Regions from separate parts of the Serratia marcescens subsp. marcescens ATCC 13880 genome, predicted to be linked through region 1. Evidence: predicted binding sites of a transcription regulator. Region 1 holds the regulator's gene; each other region holds the start of a gene.

Region 1 (8,162 bases):
CTATATGCATTATGGCGTGACGCCGGACATTCTCACCACCGCCAAGGCGTTGGGCGGCGGTTTCCCGGTCAGCGCCATGCTGACCACCGAAGAGATTGCGTCGGTGATGCAGGTGGGCACTCACGGCACCACCTACGGCGGCAACCCGCTGGCCTGCGCGGTGGCGGAGGCGGCGTTGGATGTGATCAATACGCCGGAAGTGCTGAGCGGCATCGAACAGCGCCACGCGCTGTATGTGCAGGCTTTGCAGGATATCGGCGATAAATACGGTATTTTCACCGCCATTCGCGGCATGGGGTTACTGATCGGCGCCGAACTGACGCCGCATTATCACGGCAAAGCGCGCGATTTCCTCACCGCCGCCGCCGCGCGTGGGCTGATGATCCTCAACGCCGGGCCGAACGTGATCCGTTTCGCGCCGTCGCTGGTGGTGGAGCTGCAGGATATCGAGGCCGGCATGGCGCTGTTCGAGCTGGCGGTGCAGGATGTGATCAACGCCTGAAGCCCGTGCGGCGCATAACGGGGCGCGGCATGCCGCGCCCTTATTGATCGCGCAGTTTGCGCTTGAGCCAGATGCCGTGGTGCGGGCGCTGGCGCCAGGCCAGCGACGAAATGGTATGCATCACGTTCAGGTGCGACAGGATGCGCCGCAAATGACGTTCCATCTCGGTGACGGGCATCTCCGGATGCAGATCCGGCGGCTGCATGATGCCGCTGTTGCCGCTGCTCGGGCCGTCGTATTCCAACCGCTGCTGGCAGCTTTGCAGCGCGATTTCACAGGTTTGCAGATAGGCTTCCGCCAGTTTCGGCGTCAGCATGTAGTGCTCGCGCGCCAGAATGGTCATGGCGTTCAGGTGTTCGACGATGAACTGGCTATGAGTGACCCACAGCCGCATGTCCGCCAGATAATTCGACGCGAACCCCGGCTCCTGCATCGCCTGATTGAGCGAGGTGAACAGCGCGTTGTGCGCCTGGTTGACCTGCATGCGGGTATAGGCCAATGCGGTGGCGTCCGGTTCCGGTTGCTTCAGCATCAGCCGCAGCGCGGTTTGATCGTGTTCCAGCGCCTGATGGGCATTCTTGCGCAGCAGCCCGCTTTGCCACTGCGGCCACAGCCAAATGGTGCCGCCGAACGCCAGCACGCAGCCTATCAGCGTATCGATCAGGCGCGGTACCAGAAAATGCGAGCCGTTCAGCGCCAGCAGCTGCAGGGTGTAAACCGCCGTGACCGTAAAGCCAATCACCGACAGCCCGTAGTTCTTGCGCGAAACCAGGTAGGCCAGCAGGGTGATCACCAGCATGATGCTCAGCGTTTCTCCCTCCGGCAGCTGCAGCTGCAGCAGCCCGGCCGCCAGCAACAGTCCGGCAATCGTGCCCAGCGCACGGTGCTGAATACGCACCCGGGTGGCGTTATACCCGTTTTGGCTCACCAGCATGATGGTGAGCAGGATCCAGTATGGCTTCGGCAGGTTGAAGACCGCACCCAGGCTGCTGCCGACCGCCAGCGTCACCCCCAGCCGCGCGGCGTTGCGCAGGGCGGTGGATTTGAACGACAGATAGCTGGCCAGCGCCGGCCAAAACGGCAGGCGGTGCTGGCCGGGCATCAGGTCGCGGCGGTACAGCGGATGCTGGGTGCGCAGCAGGCGGGCGATGCGGCTGAAGTGGTAATAACAAAACTGGCCGACCGGGTTATCGGGATGCTGCGCCGCCATTTTTTCCAGCGCCGCCAGTTCGTGGCTCATGGAGAAGCGCTTCGAATGCTGATGGTAGAGGATATCGTGCGCCACCACGCGCAGCCGGCCGGCGATCACCAGTGCATTGCGGCGAATGATCGCTTCGGCCTGGCTCTGCTCCACCAGTTTTTGCACTTCCTCCGGCAAATGCAGGCTGACGGTGATGTGCTCCTGCAGATCCATCGCCACCTGAAAGGCGCGCTGCAGGCGCTTTTGTTCGAGGTTGTTGGCGTGCGGCAGGAAATTGAGCTGTTGGTACAAAAGGCTGATCAGATCCATCACCTTTTGCTGGCGCACCAGCAGCGGCGGCAGCGCGGTTTGCGGATCGGTGTGCTGGGTCAGAAGTGAGTATTTGGCTTCGAAATAGTCCGCCAGCTCCAGGTAGAGCTGGCTCAGCGTCTCGCGCATCGGCTGCTCTTTCCACAGCTTGAACCAGAACCAGGTGAATAAGCCGTACCAGACGGTGCCGATCGCGTACAGCAGCGGCGCCTGCCAGAGAGGCACCGTGCCGGCCGTGCTGAGAGCGAAAATGGCGGCCACCAGCGCCGCCGGCAATAGCCGGGCGTGCAGCGGGCTGATTTCACCGGTGACGCCGAGCAGCAGCGCCAGGCCCAGCATCAGCGCCGGCAGCGGTACGTGCCACAGCAGCGCCTGTTGCAACAGCACGCTGCTGAAGGCGAACAGCGAGCCGCCGACGATCAGCCGTTTAAAGAAGCGCTTATGCGGCGTGTCCAGACCGGCGATATTGCAGCAGGCGGGCACCAGAGAGAACATCAGGCCGAGCTGCAGCTGGCCTATCAGCAGGCCGAACAGCACCGGCAGGCACAACACCAGCGTTTGTCGCAGTGCGTAGTTGATTTCCGGGTGGTAGATCAGGCGGCGCCACATGGCAGAGAGCAGATAAAAAAACGGCGCAGATTGCGCCGTTTCTTCGGAGATTAACGGGTGCCGTAGACGACAATGGTTTTGCCGTGGGCGGAAATCAGGTTTTGATCTTCCAGCATTTTCAGAATACGGCCAACGGTTTCACGCGAGCAGCCGACGATCTGGCCGATCTCCTGACGGGTGATCTTGATCTGCATGCCGTCCGGGTGAGTCATGGCGTCGGGTTGCTTCGCCAGATTCAGCAGGGTTTGCGCGATGCGGCCGGTCACGTCCAGGAAGGCGAGGTTGCCCACTTTTTCGGAGGTGACCTGCAGGCGGCTCGCCATTTGGGCGGACAGACGCATCAGGATGTCCGGGTTCACCTGGATCAGTTGGCGGAATTTCTTGTAGGAAATTTCGGCCACTTCACAGGCGGTTTTCGCGCGAACCCAGGCGCTGCGCTCCTGGCCTTCTTCGAACAATCCGAGCTCGCCGATGAAATCCCCCTGGTTGAGGTAGGACAGGATCATCTCTTTACCTTCTTCATCCTTGATCAGCACCGCGACGGAGCCTTTCACGATGTAGTAAAGCGTTTCGGCCTTTTCACCTTGGTGAATCAGCGTACTCTTCGATGGATATTTGTGGATATGGCAATGAGACAGGAACCATTCGAGAGTAGGGTCTGTTTGCGGTTTGCCGAGAACCATTCGCTGTTATCCTCTGTTGTTATCGCTGCCTTGTGTCACAGGGGTCAGAGTTCCCTGTAAAACCCGCCTGTAGCCGCAGTCATGAGCGAGGGCTACCGGCAAGTTTTGAGGCGTGTCATAAAAATACGCTGTCGCTCTAGCATATTAACTTGCCGTAAGCGCTGCAAGCTACATTCTGTTAACATACCGGTAAAGGAGCCTTTCTCTGGGCGTTTCCCTGAAATACAGTGTCCCGGAAAGATTTATTGCGGCTCTGTTTGTAGCACAGAGTAAGGCGGGTGTCTCGTGTTGTCTCGCTTCAGCATGATTAGCATCAGGTTACGTTGCCTGTTTCTATGCGAAAGCGTACTCTGATTTTAAGAAATCAACCGGAGTGACCAGAATGCAGGCAAGAGTTAAATGGGTGGAAGGGTTAACGTTTTTGGGTGAATCGGCCTCCGGCCATCAGGTGCTGATGGACGGCAACGCCGGTGATAAAGCGCCCAGCCCGATGGAGATGGTGCTGATGTCGGTGGGCGGCTGCAGCGCGATCGACGTGGTCTCCATCCTGCAAAAAGGGCGCAACGACGTGCGCGACTGCGAGGTGAAGCTGACCTCCGAGCGCCGCGAAGAAGCCCCGCGCTTGTTCACCCATATCAACCTGCACTTCATCGTTACCGGCCAGGATCTGACCGACAAAATCGTCGAGCGAGCGGTGAACCTGTCGGCGGAGAAGTACTGCTCGGTGGCGCTGATGCTCAACAAGGCCGCCACGGTGACCCACAGCTTCGAGATCCGCCAGCCGGCGTAATCGAGACGGAGCGCGGCTCGGCGCCGCGCTCAACGCGCTTATTCGATTTTCTTGCCTTCCAGCAGCCGCTGCACCAGCGGCGCCATGATCAGCTCCATCGCCAGCCCCATTTTGCCGCCCGGCACCACTAACGTATTGATGTGCGAGATAAACGAGCCCTGCAGCATCGCCAGCAAGTAGGGGAAGTCGATCTGGTCCAGGCCGCGGAAGTGGATCACCACGAAGCTTTCATCCAGTGAGGGAATGGCCTTGGCGGCGAACGGGTTGGAGGTGTCCACCGTCGGCACGCGCTGGAAGTTGATGTGGGTGCGCGAGAATTGCGGCGTAATGTAGTTGATGTAGTCTTCCATCGAGCGCACCACCGAATCCATCACCGCTTCGCGGGAGTGGCCGCGTTCGCCGGTATCGCGGATCAGCTTCTGGATCCACTCCAGGTTGACGATCGGCACCACGCCGACCAGCAGATCGACGTGTTTGGCCACGTCATGGTGCTCGGTGACCACGCCGCCGTGCAGCCCCTCGTAGAACAGCACGTCGGTCGGCGCCGGCAGCGGCTCCCACGGGGTGAAGGTGCCCGGCACCTGATTGTAGGGCACCGCTTCGTCGTAGGTGTGCAGGTACTTGCGCGAACGGCCGGTGCCGTTTTTGCCGTACTCGATAAAGCTCTGCTGCAGCAGGCCGAAGTCGTTGGCCTCGGGGCCGAAATAGCTGATGTGTCTGCCCAGATCGCGCGCCTTGCGGATCGCCGCGTCCATTTCCGGCCGGGTATAGCGGTGGAAGCTGTCGCCCTCCAGCTCGGCGGCGCGAATGTTGAGCTGCTGGAAGATTTTGCGGAACGCCACGCTGGTGGTGGTGGTGCCGGCGCCGCTGGAACCGGTCACCGCGATAACGGGATGTTTGGCAGACATGGTGGTTGTCACTCCGTGTTGAATGCGCCGGCGTCAGGGGATTATTGTGGCTCTTGTTGACGCTCTCTATGTCAGGAAAAAATGGCGCGCGCTGGTTTGCAATGTCCCATTGTTACCTGATTTTTTCCGTCAGTCATAGAACCGGGCGCCACTAAATTTCTTCCTGCCCGGCGCGGAACTGGCCGCGCGGCATGATGTTGACGCTCTCGTGCAGTTCCGACCACACCAGCACCACTTCGCCGTTTTTCAGCTGGCGGCGCACGTCCTCCACCTTCTGCTCCAGCGATCGTTCGTGCTCACCGTAATCGGTGCCTTCGCGCAGCACAAAGGATTCGATCAGGCTGTTCAGGGTGTCGGTTGCCAGTTCTTGCCAGGGAATAATCACGTCGGAATGTCCAGATAAGGGGAAAGCCAGGCCGGAATGCGATGCTCCAGCCACATGTGCGGTTTTTTCAGCGTGCCGCCGACGAAGCCGACGTGGCCGCCGAACTCAGTCAGCTGATATTCGATATTGCGCGGCAGGCCGGCGACGTCGGGGATCACCTCAGGGGTCATGAAAGGGTCGTCCTGCGCATGGATGATCAGCAGCGGCGTCTGGATGGACGGCAACAGCGGCAGGGCGCTGCAGCGGCGATAATAGTCGGTGGCGTCGCTGAAGCCGTGAATGCGCGAGGTGATGGCATCGTCGAACTCGCGGATGCGCCGCAAACCGTTCAGCTGTGATAGCTTGAGCGGCAGGGTGTCCGGATAGTGCAACAGCTTGCGGGTGGCGTTTTGTTTCAGCTGCCCCAGCAGGTAGCGCTGATAAACGCGGGAGAAGCCTTGCTCCATGCGGTAGGCGCAGGGTTCCAGCATCAGCGGCGCCGAGACCACCACCGCCGCCTGCAGCAGGCTGTCGGCGCCTTGCTGCGCCAGATAGCAGGCCAGCATGTTGCCGCCGAGCGAAACGCCTACCGCCGCGGTTGGCACTTCGCCGTAGCGGTCGCGCAGCCAGCGCAGAAAGAAGCGCGCGTCTTCGGTTTCGCCGGAGTGATAGATGCGCTGTTTGCGGTTGGGCACGCCGCTGCAGCCGCGAAAGTGCATCACCACGCCCAGCCAGCCGCGATCGCGCCAGGCGTTGAGCAGGCCATGCGCGTAGGGGCTGTAGAAGCTGCCCTCCAGGCCGTGGAACAGCACCGCGCGCGGTTTGTCGCGCGCCTGCGCCGGATCCTCGCTCCAGGCGAGATCGACGAAATCGCCGTCGGGCAATTCCAGCCGTTGCCAATGCGGTTTCAATAACACGCGGCGGCGCACCAGCCGCGGCAACAGCGTTTGCAGGTGCGGGTTACTGGCCCCGGTCAGAGGGCGAAAGGTGTTAGGCATAGGCTGAGTAAAATGTTGTGGGCGGCTATTGTGAGATCCCTAGCGCACTGTTAGCTTCAATACCAAGAATTAACAATGATACTGCAAAAAAGCGCCTTGGGTGAGGAGCACCCGTGCCATGGAACCGAGTTTATTCCTTTCGATGCTGGGCTTCCTGTGGGTCGCGGCCATCACGCCTGGCCCCAATAATCTGCTGCTGACCACCTCCGGCGCTAACTTCGGCTTTATGCGATCGCTGTGGCTGATGGTCGGCATCATGCTCGGCATGCAAAGCATTTTGCTGCTGGTGGCGTTCGGCGTCGGCAGCCTGATCCTGATCTACCCGTCGCTGCACCTGATCCTGAAAATCCTCGGCAGTTTGTACCTGCTGTGGCTGGCGTGGAAAGTCGCCACCGCCGCCTATGAAAAGCTGGAAACCGACGTGGCGCCGCCGCAGCCGGTGCGGCTGTATCAGGGCTGGCTGCTGCAGTTCCTCAACCCGAAAGCCTGGCTGATGGCGCTGGGCGCGGTGGCGAGCTTCAGCCTGGCGGGCGATAAGTACAACGGTTCCATAGCGGCGATCGCGCTGGGCATTGTGGCGGTGAACATCGTCGCCGGCATTATCTGGCTGGCGTTCGGCACCCTGATCGGCCGCCTGCTGCGCAGCAAAAAGGCCTGGGTTATCTTCAACGTTTCCATGGGGCTGCTGACGGCAGCCTGCGTATTACTGATTTGGCATTAAGGAGCGGAACGATGGCGGAAAACTATTATCACGTGGTCGCCTTTACCGGCGAAGGGTTGCGCGGCAACCCGGCCGGGGTTTGTCTGCTGACGCAGCCGCTGCCGGCGGAGCGGCTGCAGGCGATCGCCAACGAGATCGGCCTGCCGGAAACCAGCTTTGTCTGGGATGACGGCGACATGACCGCCATCCGCTGGTTTACTCCGGAACGCGAGGTCGACCTTTGCGGCCACGGCACCCTGGCGGCGGCGCATGTGATGTTCAGCGCGGTTAACCCGGCGCTGCGAGATATTCGCTTCCGTTCGGCCGGCGGCGAGCTGCTCGTCAAGCGCGATGCGCAGGACGGGGAGCGGCTGGTACTTGATTTCCCCGCCCGGCCGCCGCAGAAAGTCGCCGAACCGGCAGGCCTCGCGGCGCTGTTGGGCGTGCAGCCGCAGGAAGTGTGGCAGGCGAAAGCGCTGCTGGTGGTGCTTGAACATGAGGCGCAGGTGCGCGCGCTGCGGCCGGACATTCCCGCGTTGATCGCGCTGGCCGGGCGTGCGGTCATCGTCACCGCGCTCGGTGACACCGTGGACTTCGTTTCGCGCTATTTCACGCTCGACGGCGGTGAGGATCCGGTCACCGGCTCCGCGCACTGCACGTTGATGCCTTACTGGACGGCGCGTCTCGGCCGCCATCGGTTGCACGCCCGGCAGATTTCGGCGCGCGGCGGCGAGCTGTTCTGCGAACTGCAAGGGGACCGCACGCTGCTGGGCGGCTACGCTCACGTGTTCTTGCGCGGGACGATCGCGCTGTGATCCGCTTTAATATTACCTAAGGTAATAAAGAAGACTTTTTTATTCTTTTATCGCCCGTCATCGCTCAGATAAAACTGTCAGCAACTGAACAGATTTTTATCAACGGAGCGCAACATGGCGGGCAAACTCTTTTCTTTACGTAACGCGGCGCTGCTGGCGTTGTCGCTCAGCGCGGCCAGCGCCTACGCGGTGGACGTGACCGTGGCGTACCAGACGTCGGCGGAGCCGGCCAAGGTGGCGCAGGCGGAAAACAGCTTCGCCAAACAGTCCGGCGCGACCGTCG
Region 2 (8,162 bases), 330 kb from region 1:
CGCCTCCTGCAGACGTTCCTTAAGCTGCAGCTTCCAACGCGGCAGATCGCGATCCAGCGCCCGGCGAAGGGCCGGAAACTTTTTAAAGAATACCGACAGCTGCGGCGCGGCCAGCATGCCGACGATCATCTCCTCGATCATCTCGCCTTCGGTGATCGCCAGCAGCAGATCGAGCGTCTCCAGACTGAGCATGGTTACTGGCCGCGCATTTGCTGCTGTTGCTGTTTAACCTGTTCCGCGACCTGCAGCAAACTGGCTTCGATCTTGGCCAGGCCGGCGGCGGGCGTGAACAGACAGGGCTGATGTTGGCTGAAGGCGCGGCGTTGCTCCGCCAGGCGCTGGGCCAATCCGTCCATTTCATCCAGCAGCGCTTGCGGCGTGGCGGTGGCCTGTTTGCCCGGCAGCGCCAGCAATGACGGCTGGCGGCTGACGTCCAACACCGTGAGGTGCAGTTGATCGTCCACGTCCAAATCGATCGGCTGCGCGAAGCCGATGCCATTTAGCTTGGCGCGCACGTCGCCGCCTTTTTGCAGCCAGTTGTCCAGCGCGCTGCTTTCGATGCTCAGATGGTTGACCTGAATGTCATGCAGCTGCAGCGGCTTTTGCAACAGCAGGGTAAGGGTGCCGACGGCGAACGGCGTGGCCGGCGCGTATTGCGGTTTGCGGCTGAACATGCCGCCTTTTTTCACCAGGCTGATGGCCTGCCGATCGCTTTGCTGCTGCTGGTCCTGCAGCCAGCGGGTGTGGATCTGTTGCAACTGGATCAGCATCGACTGCTGCTGATAGGCCGACTCGGTCAGCAACTGATCGATCTGCTGTTGCAGCAGCTTCAGCGAGGTGAGATCGTGCCACAGGCAGTCTTTCAATAGCATCAGGTCGAGCGGGGCGATGGCATCGCGCCCGCTGAAGAAGGCGCAGGCCTGCAGCAGACGCAGGGCTTTTTTCCAGCGCCGATCGGAGACGTAAGGCGCCTGCTCCAGCGCATCCAGCCGCTGGCGCAGCTGGAAGATCAGCTCAAAACAGGCTTCCGGCAGCGCGACTTTGTCGATCTGCGATTGCCACTGCAGAAACTCTTCGTCGCTGATGCTCAGCGCCGCCGGCACCGGGTTTTGGCTTTCGCTCTGGCGGTTGACCAGCAGCGAGCGGAAATTCTGTTTATCCTGCACCTTGTCCAGCCACAGACGGATCAGCATGCGGTCATATAAAGCTTCGAGGCTGTTGTCCGCTTCGGGCAGTTCGTTGGAGGCGGTGACCAGCAGGCGCAGCGGGATCGGTTCTTCGCTGTTGCCGTTGCGAAAACGGCGTTCGTTGATCGCCGTCAGCAGGGTGTTGAGGATCGCCGGGCCGGCCTTCCAGATCTCGTCCAGAAACACGATCTCCGCTTCCGGCAGATAGCCGGCGGTCAGACGCTGATAGCGCCCCTCATCTTTCAGCGCCTGAATAGATAGCGGGCCGAAGACCTCTTCCGGCGTGGAAAAACGCGTCATCAGGTATTCAAAGGAGCGGGCGTTGCGGAAGGCAAACTTCAGCCGGCGCGCGATCAGGCTCTTGGCGATGCCGGGCGGGCCGAGCAGGAATACGCTTTCGCCGCTCAGCGCCGCCAGCAGGCACAGACGGATTGCCTCTTGCCGCTCATAAAGACCGCTCTCCAGCGCGTTGCTGAGGCGGGAAATTCGTTCTGCCAGAAGGGATGATGGCGTCATATAATTGTCGCATTGTCCGAGAGTTAGCCAATCTTGGTCGATAATCCGATGATAAACCACCATTATTTTTAGTGGTATAGCCTGTTGATTAGTAATATTTTTCTAAGTTAAGCCGGATATTCGGTTCACATTTTGTTTATTTTTCGGCTCTGATATAAGGGTAGGCAAGCGGTATAAATGGTGCATACTGTGCGGCTTTCTGGTGGGCGTGACGGATCTTTGAGCCCGTATTTTGCCTGATGCGGATGCATCGCTAACGGATGTTCTGATAAAGAAACGAATTATGAGCGCAGAGCATAAGCAGTCCTTATCGGCGGTAACCTTGGCTGCCATCGGCGTGGTCTACGGTGATATCGGCACCAGCCCTCTCTATACGTTGAGAGAGTGTTTCTCCGGCCATTACGGCTTCGATGTTCGTCCAGACGTGGTTTTCGGCTTCCTGTCGCTGATTTTCTGGATGTTGATCGTGATCGTTTCCCTCAAATATCTCACCTACGTGATGCGCGCGGACAACGCCGGCGAGGGCGGCATTCTGACGCTGATGTCGCTGGCCGGGCGCAATACCTCGGCGCGCACCACTGCGGTGTTGGTGATACTGGGCCTGATCGGCGGCAGCTTCTTCTATGGCGAGGTGGTGATCACCCCGGCGATCTCGGTGATGTCGGCGATAGAGGGGTTGGAAATCGCCGCGCCTGCGCTTGACGCCTATATCGTGCCGCTCTCCATTCTGGTGCTGACGCTGCTGTTCGTTATCCAAAAGCACGGCACCGGCAGCGTCGGCAAGCTGTTCGCCCCGGTAATGCTGCTGTGGTTCATCGTGTTGGCGGTGCTGGGCGCGCGCAGCATCATTTCGAACCCGGAAGTGCTGCAGGCGCTGAATCCCAAATGGGCGCTCAATTTCTTCATGGAATATAAGAAGGTGTCGTTCTTCGCTCTGGGGGCGGTGGTGTTGTCGATCACCGGCGTCGAGGCGCTGTATGCCGATATGGGGCACTTCGGCAAGTTCCCGATCCGTCTGGCCTGGTTCACCGTGGTGCTGCCTTCGCTGGTGCTCAACTACTTCGGCCAGGGGGCGCTGCTGCTGAAAAATCCTGAGGCGATCAAAAACCCGTTCTTCCTGCTGGCGCCCGATTGGGCGCTGATCCCGCTGCTGATTCTGGCGACCCTGGCGACGGTGATCGCTTCGCAGGCGGTGATTTCCGGCGTCTTCTCGCTGACTCGCCAGGCGGTGCGCCTGGGCTATCTGTCGCCGATGCGCATCATTCACACTTCGGAAATGGAATCCGGCCAGATCTACATTCCGGTGATCAACTGGACGCTGTACATCTCGGTGGTGCTGGTGATCATCGGCTTTGAGCACTCCAGCAACCTGGCGGCGGCGTACGGCATCGCCGTCACCGGCACCATGGTGTTGACCAGCATTCTGGTCACCTCGGTGGCGATCAATAACTGGCACTGGAATCGCTTCCTGGCGATCGGCATCGTGACCATCTTGCTGATCATCGACGTGCCGATGTTTTCCGCCAACGCCCTGAAGCTGTTCTCCGGCGGCTGGCTGCCGCTGACCTTGGCGCTGGTGATGTTCATCATTATGACCACCTGGAAGAGCGAGCGCTTCCGCCTGCTGCGCCGCCTGCATGAGCACGGCAACTCGCTGGAGGCGATGATCGCCTCGCTGGAGAAATCGCCGCCGGTGCGGGTGCCGGGTACCGCGGTGTTCTTGTCGCGCGCCACCAACGTCATTCCTTTTGCGCTGCTGCACAACCTGAAGCACAACAAGGTGCTGCACGAGCGTGTGGTGCTGCTGACGCTGCGCACCGAGGATGCGCCTTACGTGCACAACGTGCGCCGGGTAACCATCGAGCAGCTGTCGCCGACCTTCTGGCGGGTGGTGGCCAGCTACGGCTGGCGTGAAACGCCGAACGTCGAGGAAGTGTTCCACCGCTGCGGGCTGGAAGGGTTGCCGTGCCGCATGTCGGAGACGTCGTTCTTCATGTCCCATGAATCGCTGATCCTCACCAAGCGGCCATGGTACCTCTACCTGCGCGGCAAACTGTTCGTCGCTCTGAGCCGCAATGCGCTGCGCGCGCCGGATCAGTTCGAAATTCCGCCGAACCGGGTCATCGAACTCGGCACGCAGGTCGAGATCTAATCCGCCTGACAGGGGCTCAGCATGGCTGAGCCCCTTTTGTTTGCGCTTTGTCCGTGTGCGAACGAAACGTTTCGATAACGATCACACTTCTGCATTGTCCCGGTTGCCTTCCCCTGCCGTTTTTTTAAACTCCCTCAAAGAGCGAAACGTTTCGCTAGCGGAGTGAGAAGATGAAAAAAGGCGTATTACTGAATTCCGACGTGTCTGCCGTGATTGCCCGGCTGGGGCATACCGACCAGCTCACTCTGTGCGACGCGGGCCTGCCGATACCGGCGGAAACGCAGCGCATCGATCTGGCGCTGACGCAGGGCGTGCCGACCTTCATGCAGGTGTTCGCGGCGGTCACGCAAGAGATGCAGGTAGAAAGCGCCATTCTGGCGGAAGAGATCGTGAAACAGAATCCGTCGCTCCACGAGGCGCTGCTGGCGGAACTGACTGCACTGGGCCAACGCCAGGGTAACACCATCAGCGTGCGCTATATCAGTCATCAGGCGTTTAAAGCGCAAACCGAGCACAGCCGGGCGGTGATTCGCAGCGGGGAGTGTTCGCCTTACGCGAACGTGATCCTGTGCGCCGGCGTAACTTTCTGAGGCGCGTATGCAACCTTTACTGCAACTGAAAGGGATTGATAAAGCCTTTCCCGGCGTGAAGGCGCTTTCTGGCGCCGCCCTCAGCGTCTATCCCGGCAAGGTGATGGCGCTGGTGGGGGAAAACGGCGCCGGGAAGTCCACCATGATGAAAGTGCTGACCGGCATCTACCAGAAAGACGCCGGCAGTCAGTATTTTCTCGGTAAAGAGGTGGTATTCAACGGGCCCAAGGATTCGCAGGAAGCGGGCATCGGCATTATCCATCAGGAGCTGAACCTGATCCCGCAACTGACGATTGCGGAAAACATCTTCCTCGGCCGCGAGTTCGTCAACCGTTTCGGCCGCCTTGACTGGAAGCGCATGTACGCCGAGGCCGATCGCTTGCTGGCGCGCCTCAACCTGCGCTACAGCAGCCATCGGCTGGTGGGCGAGCTGTCGATCGGCGATCAGCAGATGGTGGAGATCGCCAAGGTGCTGAGCTTCGAATCGAAAGTGATCATCATGGACGAACCGACCGATGCGCTGACCGATACCGAAACCGCCTCGCTGTTCAAGGTGATCAACGAGCTGAAGGCCGAAGGGCGCGGCATCGTGTATATCTCGCACCGCCTGAAAGAGATTTTTGAAATCTGCGACGACGTGACGGTATTTCGCGACGGGCAGTTTATCGCCGAGCGGCCGGTGAGCGAGCTGCAGGAAGATTCGCTGATTGAGATGATGGTCGGCCGCAAGCTGGAAGAACAATACCCGCGCCTTGATTTGCCGCGCGGGGAAAAGCGGCTGGACGTCAGCCACCTTTCCGGCCCCGGCGTTGAAGACGTCAGCTTTACGCTGTATCGCGGCGAGATCCTCGGCGTGGCCGGGCTGATGGGCGCCGGGCGCACCGAATTGATGAAGATCCTGTATGGTGCCGCGCCGCGCAAGGCCGGTACCGTCAGCCTGGACGGCCGCGAGGTGGTCACCCATTCGCCGCAGGATGGGTTGGCGAACGGCATTGTCTATATCTCGGAAGACCGCAAGCGCGACGGCCTGGTGCTGGGCATGTCGGTGAAGGAAAACATGTCGCTGACCGCGCTGCGCTACTTCAGCCGCGCCGACGGCAGCCTGAAGCAGGCCGACGAGCGGCAGGCGGTGGGGGACTTCATCCGCCTGTTCAATATCAAAACGCCGTCGATGGAGCAGCCGATCGGTCTGCTTTCCGGCGGCAATCAGCAGAAAGTGGCGATCGCCCGCGGCCTGATGACCCGGCCGAAGGTGCTGATCCTCGATGAGCCGACGCGCGGCGTCGACGTCGGCGCCAAAAAAGAGATCTATCAGTTAATCAACCAGTTCAAACAGGAAGGGCTGAGCATCATTCTGGTGTCTTCGGAAATGCCGGAGGTGATGGGCATGAGCGATCGCATTCTGGTGATGCACGAAGGGCATCTCAGCGGCGAGTTCCCGATTGAACAGGCCACCCAGGAAGCGTTGATGGCGGCAGCCGTCGGCAAGCAATACGGCGTAAAGCAGGAGTAATCAGATATGAGTTCCCAGACTATCGCAGCTAAGCGCTGGTTCAGTAAAGAGTGGCTGTTAGAGCAGAAGTCGTTGATTGCGCTGCTGGTGCTGATCGCCGTGGTCTCTTCCATGAGCCCGAACTTCTTCACCCTGAACAACCTGTTCAATATTCTGCAGCAGACTTCGGTGAACGCCATCATGGCGGTGGGGATGACGCTGGTGATCCTCACGTCCGGCATCGATCTGTCGGTAGGATCGCTGTTGGCCCTGACCGGCGCGGTGGCGGCGTCGATCGTCGGCTTTGAGGTCAACGCGCTGGTGGCGGTGGCGGCGGCACTGGCGCTGGGCGCCGCGGTTGGCGCCTGCACCGGAGTGCTCGTCGCCAAAGGCAAAGTGCAGGCCTTTATCGCCACGCTGGTGATGATGCTGTTGCTGCGCGGCGTCACCATGGTGTACACCAACGGCAGCCCGATCAACACCGGTTTCACCGATGTGGCCGACACCTTCGGCTGGTTCGGCATCGGCCGTCCGCTGGGCGTGCCTACGCCGATCTGGATCATGGCGATCGTGTTCATCGCCGCCTGGTATATGCTGCACCATACGCGCCTGGGCCGCTATATTTATGCCCTGGGCGGCAACGAAGCGGCGACCCGTCTGTCCGGCATCAGCGTCGATAAAGTGAAGATTATCGTCTACTCGCTGTGCGGCCTGCTGGCGGCGTTGGCTGGGGTAATCGAAGTGGCGCGCCTGTCGTCGGCGCAGCCAACCGCCGGCACCGGCTATGAGCTGGACGCCATCGCCGCCGTGGTGCTGGGCGGCACCAGCCTGGCCGGCGGCAAGGGGCGCATCGTCGGCACGCTGATCGGGGCGCTGATCCTCGGCTTCCTGAACAACGGCCTGAATTTATTGGGTGTTTCTTCCTACTACCAAATGATCGTGAAGGCAGTGGTGATACTGCTGGCGGTTCTGGTAGATAACAAAAGCAACAAGTAACCTCCCCCTACAGGAATCACGATGATGAAAATGAAAAAACTGGCAACCTTAGCCTCCGCCATCGCGCTGAGCGCCACCCTGAGCGCCAATGCCATGGCCAAAGACACCATCGCGCTGGTGGTGTCCACCCTCAACAACCCGTTTTTCGTTTCGATGAAGGATGGTGCGCAGCAAGAGGCCAACAAGTTGGGCTACAACCTGGTGGTGTTGGATTCCCAGAACAACCCGGCGAAAGAGCTGGCCAACGTGCAGGATCTGATGGTGCGGGCGCCCAAGCTGCTGTTGATCAACCCGACCGACTCCGACGCGGTGGGCAACGCCATCAAGATGGCCAACCAGGCTAAGATCCCGGTCATCACGCTGGACCGCGTGGCGAGCAAGGGCGACGTGGTGAGCCACATCGCTTCGGATAACCGCGTGGGCGGCAAAATGGCCGGCGACTTCATCGCCAAGAAAGCGGGCGCCGATGCCAAGGTGATTCAGCTGGAAGGCATTGCCGGCACCTCCGCCGCGCGTGAACGCGGCGAAGGCTTCAAACAGTCGCTGGATCAGAATAAATTCAAACTGTTGGCCAGCCAGCCGGCCGATTTCGATCGCACCAAGGGTCTGAACGTGATGCAGAACCTGCTGACCGCTCACCCGGATGTGCAGGCGGTATTTGCCCAGAACGATGAAATGGCGTTGGGCGCGCTGCGTGCGCTGCAAACCGCCGGTAAAACCGACGTGATCGTGGTAGGCTTCGACGGCACCGCTGACGGCGTGAAAGCGGTCGAAGGCGGCAAGCTGGCGGCGACGGTGGCGCAGCGCCCCGATCAGATCGGCGTGATCGGTGTGGAAACCGCCGATAAGGTGCTGAAAGGCGAAAAAGTGCCGGCGACCATCCCGGTGGATTTGAAGCTGGTCACTCAGTAAGTCATACCAGCGCCATCGGAACGGGGCGTTTACGATGGCGCGCAATTCAGGAATCAATGCGATGGAAACAGGTAAGCTGGTGGTTCTTGGCAGCATCAATGCCGACCATATCCTCAATATTGAACAGTTCCCCCACCCGGGCGAAACGGTGATCGGGAAACAGTATAAGGTGGCGTTTGGCGGCAAGGGCGCGAATCAGGCGGTGGCGGCCGGGCGCAGCGGGGCGGAGATCGCCTTTATCGCCTGCGTAGGCGCCGATGATATCGGTGAGCGTATCCGCCGGCAGCTGGCGAGCGATCGCATTGATACTCAACCGA
Region 3 (8,162 bases), 1.2 Mb from region 1:
GCGCGCCCTTGCTGGCGGAGTAGCTGGATGAGCCGGCCAGCGCGCCGTGGGTCAGCCAGGAGGAGGTGTTGATGATCACGCCGCCCGAGCGCTGAGCCAGAAAGGTTTCAATCTCGTATTTCATCGCCAGCCAGACGCCTCTGAGGTTAATGGCGATTACCCGGTCAAAATCCTCGCTGCTCTGTTCGGTGATGGGGGCGAAGTTGCCGATGATGCCGGCGTTGTTGAAGGCGACGTCGAGCCGGCCGTAATGGGCGGTCACCGTGGCGATCAGTTGGCGGATATCGTCTTCCTCGGAGACGTCGGCCACGATGGGCAGGGCGTCGCCGCCGGCCAGCGCGATGTCGCGCGCCGTGGCTTCGATTTCCGCCGCGCGTCGGCCGGCCAGCGCGACTTTGGCGCCTTCGCGGGCATAGGCCAGCGCGGCGGCGCGGCCGATGCCGGTGCCGCCGCCGCTCACCAGTACGACTTTGCCCGCCAGACGGCGCGGCGTTTCATGAGTTGGAGCTGTAGCATTAATCATCGTATCGATACCTGGTAATGGGGTCGATCGCAATGCTATGTTGTTAGATGACGGATAACTATCCGCTAAAAATTCATCTCACTATTAGATAATTTATATCAATAGCATGAAAAAACCTGAACTGTCCGGCCTGGCGGCCTTTGTGGCTATCGCCAGTGAACGCAGCTTCCGCCGCGCCGCCGCCCGATTGGGCGTGACGCCGCCGACGCTCACCCACACCCTGCGCGAATTGGAAGCGCAGGTGGGCATTCGCCTGCTGAATCGCACCACCCGCAACGTTTCGCCGACGGAGGCCGGAGAGCATCTGCTGGCACAGTTGGTGCCGGCTTTTACCGACATCGACGCCGCGCTGGAGAGCCTGAATGCGTTTCGCGCAGGGCCGCGAGGCCTGGTGCGCATCAACGCGCCGCGTTCGGCCATCGAGCTCGCCATCGTGCCGCATCTGGGGCGGTTGGCCTGCGAGTACCCCGGCATTACGCTGGAAGTGGTGGCGGACGAGGGGTTCGCCAACATTGTCGAGCAGGGCTTTGACGCCGGCATTAGGCTCGGCGAGGATCTGCACAACGATATGCGCGCGGTGCGTCTGACGCCGGATCTGCGTTTCGCCATCGTCGCCACGCCGGATTATTTTCAACGGCACGGCGAGCCGACGCACCCGCAGGATTTGCTGCAGCACCGCTGCATCGGTTGGCGTAAGGCCTCATCGGGCGAGCGCTACAAATGGGCATTTCAGCAGGGCGAGCAGCGGTTTTCCGTGGCGGTTAACAGCCCGTTGATACTCGATGACGGCAGGATGATGGTGCAGGCGGCGCTGGCGCACGTCGGCATCGCTTTCGCCATCGAACAAGAAGTAGAAGAACACCTGGCGAGCGGGCGGCTGCGGCGGGTGTTGACCGACTGGTGCGCGCCGTTTACCGGTTTTTACCTCTATTATCCTAACCGCAGGAATCATTCCGTGGCGCTGAGCACGGTGATCGAGTTGCTGCGTCTGCCCACCTAATCCTCTTCACCGGCTCTCGCGTTCGGCTGGCAGCAGCCGAATCAAGCTTGAACTATTTTTATTCCCTCGCCGTTTGTTCAGGCGCAAATAACCCCTTAAATTCTCAGCGAGTTCATAACTTGCTGTTTATAATTGCTATTTGAGTATTTATTGCGAATATTCCGAGTTTTTATCGGTTATTTGAGAGCCTGGTCACACTATTTTTTTGTGCGAAATGTGAAGGGGGTCAATCCATCAGGTCAATGAGAGACGGTTATGTCTCCTCCTGGCTTACCGATCCGTTTTTCATGCTCCGTATACTGTCCGTAACCAGGGCAACGTGACGGAAATTTTCATAAGGAATGTGCGTGAAGCAATCGTGATTGCATCTGGCATACAAATAACACGGGGTTTTTTTGATTATCTGAGGTGCTTGGTATGGAAAAGAAAAAAATCTATCTGTTTTGTTCTGCCGGTATGTCCACTTCCCTGTTGGTATCAAAAATGAAGGCGCAGGCCGAAAAATATGAAGTGCCGGTGATCATCGCCGCCTATCCGGAAGCGTTGGCCGCAGAGAAGGGCGTTGAAGCGGATCTGATCCTGCTGGGGCCGCAGATCGCCTACACCTTGCCGGAAGTGCAAAAACAGCTGCCCAATAAACCCGTTGAGGTCATCGATCCGCTGCTGTACGGCAAGGTCGATGGGCTGGGCGTGCTGAAGGCCGCGGTGGCCGCCATCAAGAAAGCCAATCAATAACAGGAGGCCGCCGTGAATACCCTCATTGCCTCGCTCGAGAAGGTTATCCTGCCTTTCGCCGTAAAAATCGGTAAGCAGCCCCACGTCAACGCCATCAAGAATGGCTTTATCCGCCTGATGCCGCTGACCTTGACCGGGGCGATGTTCGTGTTGATCAACAACGTGTTTCTGAGCTTCGGCGAAGGATCGTTCTTCTATTCTCTGGGCGTAAGGTTAGATGCCTCTACCATAGAGACGCTGAATAGTCTGAAGAGCATCGGCGGCAGCGTTTACAACGGCACGCTGGGGATCATGTCCCTGATGACGCCGTTCTTTATCAGCATGGCGTTGGCGGAAGAGCGCAAGGTCGATCCGCTCGCTTCGGCGCTGCTGGCGGTGGCGGCCTTTATGACCGTCACGCCGTTCAATGTCGGCGAGGCCTATGCGGTGGGGGCCAACTGGTTGGGCGGCGCCAACATCATTTCCGGTATGGTGATCGGGCTGGCGGTGGCCGAGATGTTTGCCTTCATCGTGCGGCGCAACTGGGTGATTAGCCTGCCGGACAGCGTGCCGGCCTCGGTGTCGCGTTCCTTCTCGGCGCTGATCCCCGGTTTCATCATCCTCTCCATCATGGGGCTTGTGGCGTTCGCGCTGGCGCACTGGGGCACCAACTTTCACCAGATCATCATGGACGGCATTTCGGCGCCGCTGGCCAAGATGGGCAGCGTGGTGGGCTGGGTGTACGTGCTGTTCTCCTCGCTGCTGTGGTTCTTTGGGGTGCACGGCTCCATGGCGCTGGCGGCGCTGGACAGCGGCATCATGACGCCGTTCGCGCTGGAAAACGTGGAGCTGTACAACAAATACGGTTCGGTCGAAGCGGCGGTAGCCGCCGGAAAAGAGTTCCACATGTGGGCGAAACCGTTCGTCGATTCCTACATCTACCTCGGCGGCACCGGCTCGACGCTGGGCTTGATCATCGCCATCTTCATCGCCTCGCGCCGCGAAGATTACCGCCAGGTCGCCAAACTGGCGACGCCATCCGGCATCTTCCAGATTAACGAACCGATTCTGTTCGGTTTGCCGGTGATCATGAACCCGGTGATGTTTATTCCGTTCATTCTGGTGCAGCCGGTGCTGACCATTATCACCTCCCTGGCCTACTACTCCGGGCTGATCCCGCCGATCACCAACATCGCGCCCTGGACCATGCCGGTCGGCCTGGGGGCGTTCTTCAACACCAACGGCAGCATCATGGCCATGTTGCTGAGCCTGTTCAACCTGGCGGTCGCCACCGTGATCTATCTGCCGTTCGTGGCGATCTCCAACAAGGCGCAGAGCCAGATCGACGCGGCGACGGAAAGCGAAGAAGACATCGCCAAGGCGCTGAAATTCTAACTGTGGAACGGGGCGGTGCGGCCGCCCCGCGAGGGACGCGAGTATGGAATATCAATTTGCCGACGGGTTCTGGTGGGGCAGCGCCACCTCCGCGCCGCAGTCTGAAGGGGCGGCCGCGCGGGACGGCAAGAGTCGCAACATCTTCGACTATTGGTACGAGATCGCGCCCGAGCGCTTTCACGGACGGGTGGGGCCGACCGAGGCCTCGACCTTTTATGACCATTTCCGCACCGATATCGGGCTGCTCAAAACGCTGGGCCATAATACTTTCAGAACCTCGATCTCGTGGTCGCGGCTGATCCCGGACGGCGACGGTGAAGTGAACCCGCAGGCGGTGGCGTTCTATAACGCGATGATCGACGAGCTGCTGGCGCAGGGCATCACCCCGTTTATCAATCTCTATCACTTCGATATGCCGCTGTGCATGCAACAGCGCGGCGGTTGGGAAAGCCGGGCGGTGGTCGAAGCCTATGCGCGTTACGCCGATACCTGTTTCGGCCTGTTTGGCGATCGGGTCACCCACTGGTTCACCTTCAACGAGCCGATCGTGCCGGTGGAAGCCGGTTACCTGAATGACCTGCACTACCCTTGCGTGGTGGACTTCAAACGGGCGGTCACCGTGGCGTATCACAGCGTGCTGGCGCACGCCATGGCGGTGCGGCGTTTCAGAGCGCGGGGGCTGCCGGGGAGCATCGGCATCATTCTAAATCTGAGCCCGACCTATCCGCGCTCCGACGCGCCGGAGGATCGGCAGGCCGCACACGACGCCGATCTGCTGCTCAACCGCAGTTTCCTCGATCCGGTCGCCAAAGGGCGTTACCCGGCCGCATTGCTGCACCTGTTGGAACGACATGGGCTGATGCCCTACTGCGAACCGCAGGACGCGCAGCTGATCGAAGGCGGCGTGGTGGATATCCTTGGCGTCAACTATTACCAGCCGCGCAGGGTGCAGGCGAAAGCGGGACGGCGCGCCGAGGGGCCGATCGCATCGCCGGAGGATTTGTTCAGTTACTATGCAATGCCGGGCCGCAAAATCAATCCGCACCGCGGCTGGGAGATCTACGAGAAGGGGCTGTACGACATCCTGATGGATCTGAAAGAGAACTACGGCAATCTGCCCTGTTATATTTCGGAAAATGGCATGGGCGTCGAGGGCGAAGAGGCGTTTATCGGCGCCGATGGGCGGGTGGAGGACGATTACCGCATCGACTTTATTCGCGAGCACCTGAAGTGGCTGCACCGCGCGCTGGCGGAAGGCTCGCAGTGCAAAGGCTATCATCTGTGGACCTTTATCGACTGCTGGTCCTGGCTGAACGCCTACAAGAATCGTTATGGGCTGGTGCGGCTGGATCGGGCGGATCAGCGGCGCACCATTAAAAAAAGCGGTTACTGGTTTGCCGAGGCGGCCAGACGCAACGGATTTGACTAACGGGAGGCCGGCGCCGTGTCCGATAACCGAATTTCGCTGAGTGCCAACGACGTGAAGCTGATTCGCGAGCAGGATTTCTTTAACTGCAAAGACTTTCACCTGTTCATCTACAACAAGGTGGAAAGCGCCACCGGGCTGCATCAGCACGACTATTACGAGTTCACCATCGTGCTGAGCGGCAAATGCTATCAGGAGATCAACGGCAAGCGGGTGCTGCTGGAACGCGGGGATTTCGTCTTTATCCCTATCGGTTCCTACCACCAGAGCTTTTACGAGTTCGGCGCGACGAAAATTTTCAACGTGGCGGTCAGCAAAGCGTTCTTTGAAGAGCATTACTTGCAACAGCTGCCGCGCTGCTTTGTCGCCTCGCAGGCCTACAGCCTGAGAAGCGAGTTTTTGGCCTATATCGAATCGGTGGTGAGTTCCCCGCAGTTTCGTGAGGACGACTTCGCCGAATTCCTCGAAACATTGACCTTCTACGTGATCAGCCGCATCCGACATTATAAAGAAGAAAACGACGGCGGCGATGATATCCCGCAGTGGCTGAAGAACACCCTGGCCGGCATGCATGACAAGGCGATGTTCGGCGAAAAGGCGTTGGCGAACATGGTGGCGCTGTCGGGGAAAACCCAGGAGTACCTGACCCGGGCGATGCGGCGTTACTACCATAAAACGCCGATGCAGGTGATCAATGAGATCCGCATCAATTTCGCCAAGACGCAACTGGAGGTCACCAACTATTCGGTTTCCGATATCGCCTTCGATTCTGGCTATGGCGACGTCAGCCTGTTCATTAAAAACTTCAAGCGGCTCACCGACGTGACCCCGGGCAATTACCGAAAAAAGTGTTACGGCCCTCTTTAGGGCCGCTCCCGATCAGTATCAACGCCGATATGCCGATGAGCTTCAGGGCGCCGGTCGGTTAATCATTTGATTTTTACCTTAACGAGGGGGAATGCCGCGCCGAGCGGTCGGCCTTCCCTTGCCAAAAATCTATCCCGCGGGAGCCTCTATGGAAAAACTACTGATCGTAAATGCCGACGATTTCGGCCTGAGCAAAGGGCAGAACTATGGCGTCATCGAGGCGTATCAGCATGGCGTCGTTTCCTCCACCACGGCGATGGTGAACGGCAGCGGCGCGCAGCACGCGGCGGCGCTCAGCCGGCAATATCCGGGGTTGCCGATCGGGCTGCATTTCGTTTTGACCCATGGCAAGCCGCTGGGCGCCATGCCTTCGTTGGTCAACGAACATGGCGAACTGGGCAAATGGCTGTGGCGCCGCGCCGAGGCCGGCGAGCTGTCGCTGGACGAAATTCACGAGGAGCTGCAGCGCCAGTTCGCGCGGTTTGTGACGCTGTTCGGCCGCCCGCCGACGCATATCGACAGCCATCACCATGTGCATATGCAGCCGCAAATTTATCCGCTGGTGGAGGCGTTCGCGCAAGCGCAGGGTCTGCCGCTGCGTCTTGATCGCGAAGAGGCGAAACGGCGCGAACTGGCGTTGCAGACTCCCAGCAGCACCGACGCGTTTGACGCGGGATTCTACGGTGAAATGATTTCCGAAGCCTTGTTCTTGCAGCGGTTGGCGCGCGCCGACGAGCAGGGCGCAGAGTCATTGGAAATGATGTGCCACCCGGCGTTCCTCGACGCGACGATCCTGCAGAGCAAATACTGCCACCCGCGCCTCGTCGAGCTGGATGTGTTGACCGCGCCGACGCTGAAAGCGGCGATCGCCGAACGCGGTTTTCTGTTGGGCTCCTTCCAGGATCTGTAACACCGCCGTTTACAGCATGGCGTGCGCCTTTTTCAGGCCGGTGTCTTCTTCAGGATCGGCGCCCTGAGGCAAGGGCTCCGCCTCTTGTGCTTCAGGCTGTGGCTCGTCGACCTCGGGCGCCGCTTCCGGCGGCGGCATGGTGTCGTGAATGATCTGCTCATCGAAGGTCGGATTGAGCGCCGGCGACAGCGGCGAGCTGGCGAGGCTGTCTGGCAGCGGGATGTGGGGCACCGGCGCGTCCTGCGCCAGCTGCGGTTCTTCCGCTTTCGCCGTGCGGCTGAGGGCCGCCAGCAGCACGCCGCACAGGGCGAAAAAGGCGTACAGGATATTGCCGCCCAGCGGTTCGATCAGCGCGCCGACCGCCAATGGCCCGATGCTGGCGCCGACGCCGAACGCCATCAGCAGACAGGCGGCCAGCGAGACGCGGCGTTCCGGCTCGATCAGATCGTTGGCCAGCGCCACCGCCAGCGGGTAGAGCGTAAATTGCAACATGCTGACGACGAACCCGACCGCCAGCAGCAGCGGGAAATCGATGTGCGGCAGCAGCGCCAGCGGCAGCGCCGCCACGATCAGCAAAATGGCGTTGAGGCGCATCAGCAACGGGCGATTATAGCGATCCGACAGCCAACTGAGCGGGAACTGCGCGATCAGCCCGGCGAAGATGGCCAGCGCCATGAACAGGCCGGTTTGCTGAGTGGTTAAGGATTGCAGGCTGGCGTAGACCGGCGCCAGGCCGTAAAACGAGCCCACCACCATGCCGATCACCAGCGTGGTGGCCAGCACCTTGGGAATGGCGCCGACAAAGTAACGCAGCTCCATCGGGGCCGGCGACATGTGGCGTGCATTGGTGCGGGTGGTAAGCGCGATCGGCACCAGACAAAGCGCGAAGCACAGCGCGATCACCAGCAGCGTGGTGATGCCCAGGTTGCTTTGCAGCATCAGCACGATCTGGCCCAGCGACATGCCGAGATAGGTCGCCGCCATATAGAAGCCGAACACCATGCCGCGCTGGTTGGATTCCGCCTGGTCGTTCAGCCAGCTTTCCAGCACCATATACTGGCACATCATGCACAACCCGATCACCAGACGCAGCGCAACCCAGGCGGGAATGAACGCCGTCAGGCCGTGCCCCAGCACCGCAGCGGTGATGATGCCGGCGCAGGCCACGTAGGCGCGGATATGCCCGACGCGGGCGATGAGAAAGTGGCCGACCTTGCCGCCGATCACCAACCCGATGTAGTTGGCGGCGATGATGGCGCCGATCAGCGCGCTGCTGACGTGGATGGAGGTCAGCCGCAGCGAGACGTAGGTGGTGAGCAGGCCCGAG

Evidence for each region. The regulator CRP, encoded in region 1, controls carbon source genes, mostly activating them, when cyclic AMP is high. The targets are predictions, from matches to a motif close to ATGTGANNNNNNTCACAT.
Region 2: rbsD (D-ribose pyranase) is a predicted target of CRP. The motif match lies at 3,925-3,942, and genes of this name have one in related genera.
Region 3: J0F90_RS03980 (PTS sugar transporter subunit IIB) is a predicted target of CRP. The motif match lies at 1,704-1,721, and genes of this name have one in related genera.

What each region holds. Positions count from the first base shown of each region.
Region 1 covers NZ_CP071238.1:4,738,922-4,747,083, reverse strand. Annotated here, with positions in the region: gene argD (bifunctional acetylornithine/succinyldiaminopimelate transaminase) at 1-502, shown strand, start outside; gene J0F90_RS22755 (YccS/YhfK family putative transporter) at 543-2,621, opposite strand; gene crp (cAMP-activated global transcriptional regulator CRP) at 2,672-3,304, opposite strand; gene J0F90_RS22745 (OsmC family protein) at 3,687-4,094, shown strand; gene J0F90_RS22740 (phosphoribulokinase) at 4,133-5,002, opposite strand; gene J0F90_RS22735 (YheU family protein) at 5,154-5,387, opposite strand; gene J0F90_RS22730 (hydrolase) at 5,384-6,364, opposite strand; gene J0F90_RS22725 (LysE family translocator) at 6,483-7,085, shown strand; gene J0F90_RS22720 (PhzF family phenazine biosynthesis protein) at 7,097-7,879, shown strand; gene tauA (taurine ABC transporter substrate-binding protein) at 7,994-8,162, shown strand, end outside.
Region 2 covers NZ_CP071238.1:5,070,654-5,078,815, reverse strand. Annotated here, with positions in the region: gene viaA (ATPase RavA stimulator ViaA) at 1-192, opposite strand, end outside; gene ravA (ATPase RavA) at 195-1,703, opposite strand; gene kup (low affinity potassium transporter Kup) at 1,987-3,855, shown strand; gene rbsD (D-ribose pyranase) at 4,026-4,445, shown strand; gene rbsA (ribose ABC transporter ATP-binding protein RbsA) at 4,453-5,958, shown strand; gene rbsC (ribose ABC transporter permease) at 5,965-6,933, shown strand; gene rbsB (ribose ABC transporter substrate-binding protein RbsB) at 6,958-7,845, shown strand; gene rbsK (ribokinase) at 7,907-8,162, shown strand, end outside.
Region 3 covers NZ_CP071238.1:866,415-874,576, forward strand. Annotated here, with positions in the region: gene J0F90_RS03970 (SDR family NAD(P)-dependent oxidoreductase) at 1-460, opposite strand, end outside; gene J0F90_RS03975 (LysR family transcriptional regulator) at 630-1,523, shown strand; gene J0F90_RS03980 (PTS sugar transporter subunit IIB) at 1,941-2,258, shown strand; gene chbC (PTS N,N'-diacetylchitobiose transporter subunit IIC) at 2,271-3,632, shown strand; gene J0F90_RS03990 (glycoside hydrolase family 1 protein) at 3,676-5,061, shown strand; gene chbR (transcriptional regulator ChbR) at 5,077-5,925, shown strand; gene chbG (chitin disaccharide deacetylase) at 6,074-6,835, shown strand; gene J0F90_RS04005 (MFS transporter) at 6,845-8,162, opposite strand, start outside.